Regions from separate parts of the Cupriavidus sp. 05T42 genome, predicted to be linked through region 2. Evidence: predicted binding sites of a transcription regulator. Region 2 holds the regulator's gene; the other holds the start of a gene.

Region 1 (2,201 bases), on a different contig from region 2:
TCTCGCGCGCGGAGAGCGGCAGCTGCAGCGTCACGCGGCCGTTCACCTCGCGCACCTGCTGGGACAGCACGATGGCGCTGGCCTCCAGCGCGCGGTCGAACGGACCGTTGGCGATGGATTTGGCGACGAGGTAGGTGACCGCAATGCTCATCGGCCAGAGCAGCAGCAGCGGGGCGAGCATCCAGTCGAGGATCTCGCCGAACAGCGAGCGCGGGGAGGGATGGGCGGACGATTCTTCCAGGTGCGGCAGGGCGTCGGCCAGCGCGGCGTCCTCCGCCGCGGCGTCGGCCAGGGTCGGCAGGGGCGGCGGCGAGTTGGGCAGGGGGGGCAGGGCCGGCGGGCGGCCCCAGCGCAGTCTCAGCAGGCGCATGCCGCCCCCGGATCAGCCATGCGCCGCCATCACCGGCTGGAACTTCTCCAGGCAGTAACCCAGGCCGCGCACCGTGGCGATGCGGATGCCACCCACTTCGATCTTCTTGCGCAGCCGGTGCACATAGACCTCGATGGCGTTGTTGCTGACTTCCTCGCCCCACTCGCAGAGGTGGTCCACCAGCTGTTCCTTGGAAACCAGCCGCCCGCTGCGCGTGAGCAGGATCTCCAGCAGGCCGATCTCGCGTGCGGACAGGTCCAGCATCTGCTCGTTCAGATAGGCGATGCGGCCGACCTGGTCGAAGGCCAGCGGCCCGTGGCGCATCAGCGTGGCGCCGCCGCCCGCGCCGCGCCGGACCAGCGCGCGCACGCGCGCCTCCAGCTCGGACAGCGCGAAGGGCTTGGCCATGTAGTCGTCGGCGCCCAGGTCCAGGCCCTTGACCCGCTCGTCCACGCCATCGGCGGCGGTCAGGATCAGCACCGGCAGCATCGCGCCGCGCGTGCGCAGGCGCTTGAGCACCTCCAGGCCGGGCATGCGGGGCAGGCCGAGGTCCAGGATCAGCAGGTCGAAATGCTGGGTCGACAGGGCCGAATCGGCTTCCACGCCGTTGGCGACGTGGTCGACGGCGTAGCCGGAATGCCGCAGCGAGCGCGTGAGCCCGTCTGCCAGCACGTCGTCATCTTCCGCAATCAGAATGCGCATGGTTGTCTCCACCCTGTTGCCAGCATCGCACGCCACGCGGTTGCGGAACCGGTGGGGCTTGCCAAGCATACTGTTTTTTTATACAGTACCCGACATTCCGCAGGCTGCCTTGTGGGCAGCGGGGTCGGGTCGCACGCCAGATCACTTTTCAGGCCGATTTCCGTCGGAAATCGCTTAAAAATCAGGCGTCGCGCCGCATGCGGCCTATTTATACACCATTGACTGAAGGACGACCATGGACGACAAGAAGGCCGGCGCCGGCGTGAGCGCTGAGAAGCAGAAGGCGCTTGCCGCCGCGCTCTCCCAGATCGAGAAGCAGTTCGGCAAGGGCTCGATCATGCGTCTGGGCGATGGCGAGATCGAAAAGGACATCGAAGTGGTGTCGACCGGCTCGCTGGGGCTCGATATCGCGCTGGGCGTCGGCGGCTTGCCGCGCGGCCGCGTGGTGGAGATCTATGGTCCGGAATCGTCGGGCAAGACCACGCTGACGCTGCAGGTGGTGGCCGAGATGCAGAAGCTGGGCGGCACCTGCGCCTTTATCGACGCGGAACACGCGCTGGACGTGAACTACGCCGGCAAGCTGGGCGTGAACGTGGGTGAACTGCTGATCTCCCAGCCGGACACCGGCGAGCAGGCCCTGGAAATTACCGACGCCCTGGTGCGCTCGGGCTCGATCGACCTGATCGTGATCGACTCGGTGGCCGCATTGGTGCCGAAGGCCGAAATCGAGGGCGAAATGGGCGATTCGCTGCCCGGCCTGCAGGCCCGCCTGATGAGCCAGGCGCTGCGCAAGCTGACCGGCACCATCAAGCGCACCAACTGCCTGGTGATCTTCATCAACCAGATTCGTATGAAGATCGGTGTGATGTTTGGTTCACCTGAAACGACCACCGGCGGCAATGCGCTGAAGTTCTACGCCTCGGTGCGCCTGGACATCCGCCGCATCGGCTCGATCAAGAAGGGCGACGACGTCATCGGCAACGAGACCAAGGTCAAGGTGGTGAAGAACAAGGTGTCGCCGCCGTTCCGCGAGGCATTCTTCGACATCCTCTACGGCCAGGGCATTTCCCGTCAGGGCGAGATCATTGACCTCGGCGTGGATGCCAAGATCGTCGAGAAGTCGGGCGCG
Region 2 (2,201 bases):
CCGTGGCCGCTGCAACCGCGTGCCGGTGGAGCCGGGCAGCGTCTATGTCTTCAACGGCTTTGTGCTCCAGCATGCCAACCTTGATGTGGAAGTTGGCGAGCGCCGGTCGTTGCTGATTCACTACTACGACCCTGGCTACTCGGCGGGTCTGAGCGGGACCGTGCGGGGCGTGCGTATGCTGTGGGACCGTCTGCGCAAGAACATGACTGGCATGTATCCTGGTACCTGATCCAGCCGGGGAGGGCGAAAAAAAACCGGCACTCGGCGGGGTCGACAAGTTCCGGTTTCGCGCATCGGCGCCAATGCGCCGGTACTACGGATGCGCGCCATCGAGTGTAAAGCACCTCTCACGATGAATTAAACGTTCTCTTAATTTCACGTGGTGGGCTCGCAACTGCACTATTTACAATGATTTGGGCGACGCGGCTCCGCCGCTAGCGGTTCATGCGTCCAGTTTGTCGGGCATATCCGCAAGTTCCAGCATCCGGCAGATTGCAGCCATGCTGCCGACCATCGTACGACGCTGGGCGCCCTGGTAGACGCGCACGCCCTTGGTTTGGCGGAACGGCACGGGCTTGACCGGGCGGCGGGAAGCGGTGTGGTTGACTGGCAGCATGGCGGCACCTCGAAGTTTGCGACAGCAGGAGTCCACGCCCGTCGTCCGGAGAGAACGGGGCGGCGTTGGCAATGCAAAACTGGGGACCAGGACAGGCGGCCGCCCGTCCGGTCTCGGAAGTCAGAAGCCCGAGGAGCGGATTAGCCCGACGGCGATGCCTTCCAGCGAAAATTCCTCACGGCCGGCCTGCACCACGATATTCTCGAAATCCGGGTTTTCGGCGATCAGCTCGATCATGTCGCCGCGCCGCTTCAGGCGTTTGACGGTCACATCGTCGCCGATCCGCGCGACGACGATCTTGCCGTTGGCGGCTTCGCTGGCTTTCCTGACGGCGAGCAGGTCGCCGTCGAGGATGCCGGCATCGCGCATGCTCAGGCCCCGCACGCGCAGCAGGTAATCAGGTCGATCATCAAATACCGAGGCGTCTACCTGGTACTGACGGTCGATGTGCTCTGCGGCAAGGATCGGGCTGCCTGCGGCCACGCGGCCCACGAGCGGCAGCGTCAGCTGCATCACGCCGGCCATCGGCAGCGAGAACTGGTCCGTCATCTCCGAATCGCTACGTGCCACCTTGAGGCGGATGCCGCGCGACGCGCCTGGCGTCAGCTCGATCACGCCCTTGCGGGCCAGCGCTMGCAGGTGTTCCTCGGCAGAGTTGGGCGAGGAGAAACCGAATTCGGACGCGATCTCGGCACGGGTCGGCGGAATGCCGGTGTGCCGGATCGTGTTGCGGATCAGGTCGAAGATCTGCTGTTGCCGGGGTGTCAGGGTCGCCATGGGTCGCCGGTCTCTCGTGGTGCCGAAGCACTGTATGTTTAAACAGTATGCTGTGATTTTATACAGTATCGAGTGAAGTGCAAGCACAATTTGCAGTGGCGATGTGGGGCATGCGCGACACCCGGCGGACTCCAGTGCGCCCGGCGACACGGGTTTGCGAGAGCGGCGGTCCTCGGCGTGCCACCAGTTACAATCGCCTGCACCACCCGCTCACTCGCTCGATTTTCTCGCTATATGTCTACGTCATTGCCCCGCATCGTCGTGCTCGCCACCGGCGGCACCATCGCAGGCTCGTCCGCCAGCCCCGCCAGCAGTGCGCAGTACCGCGCGGCCACCGTGCCGGTCTCGTCGCTGATCCAGGCCGTGCCTGCGCTGGGCGAGGTGGCCCGTGTGGAGACGGAGCAGGTGGCCCAGATCKACAGCAAGGACATGGCCTTCAGCCTGTGGGCGACGCTTGCCGCACGGGTGGCGCATTGGGTCGCGCAGCCCGATGTGGTGGGCGTGGTGATTACCCACGGCACGGACACGCTTGAAGAAACGGCGATGTTCCTGCACCTGACGCAGCGGAGCGCGGTGCCGGTGGTGCTGACCGCGGCAATGCGCCCGTCCACGTCGCTCTCGGCCGATGGTCCGCTGAATCTGCTCGACGCAGTGCGCGTGGCGGCAAGCCCGGATGCGCGCGGGCAGGGCGTGCTCGTGGTCCTGAACCAGGAAATTCATGCGGCCCGCGATGTCGCCAAGGTCCATACCTCGGCGGTCAATGCGTTCACGTCGCCGGCGGGCGGGCCAATTGGTTTCGTGCAGGATG

What was found. The regulator LexA, encoded in region 2, represses DNA repair genes until DNA is damaged. The targets are predictions, from matches to a motif close to ACTGTATNNNNATACAGT.
Region 1: recA (recombinase RecA) is a predicted target of LexA. The motif match lies at 1,142-1,159, and genes of this name have one in related genera.

Annotation. Positions count from the first base shown of each region.
Region 1 is NZ_JBFTLH010000008.1:229,573-231,773, forward strand. It holds gene AC1EJR_RS13635 (sensor histidine kinase N-terminal domain-containing protein) at 1-370, opposite strand, end outside; gene AC1EJR_RS13640 (response regulator) at 383-1,072, opposite strand; gene recA (recombinase RecA) at 1,308-2,201, shown strand, end outside.
Region 2 is NZ_JBFTLH010000006.1:330,083-332,283, forward strand. It holds gene AC1EJR_RS11135 (hypothetical protein) at 1-229, shown strand, start outside; gene AC1EJR_RS11140 (hypothetical protein) at 443-616, opposite strand; gene lexA (transcriptional repressor LexA) at 737-1,393, opposite strand; gene AC1EJR_RS11150 (asparaginase) at 1,586-2,201, shown strand, end outside.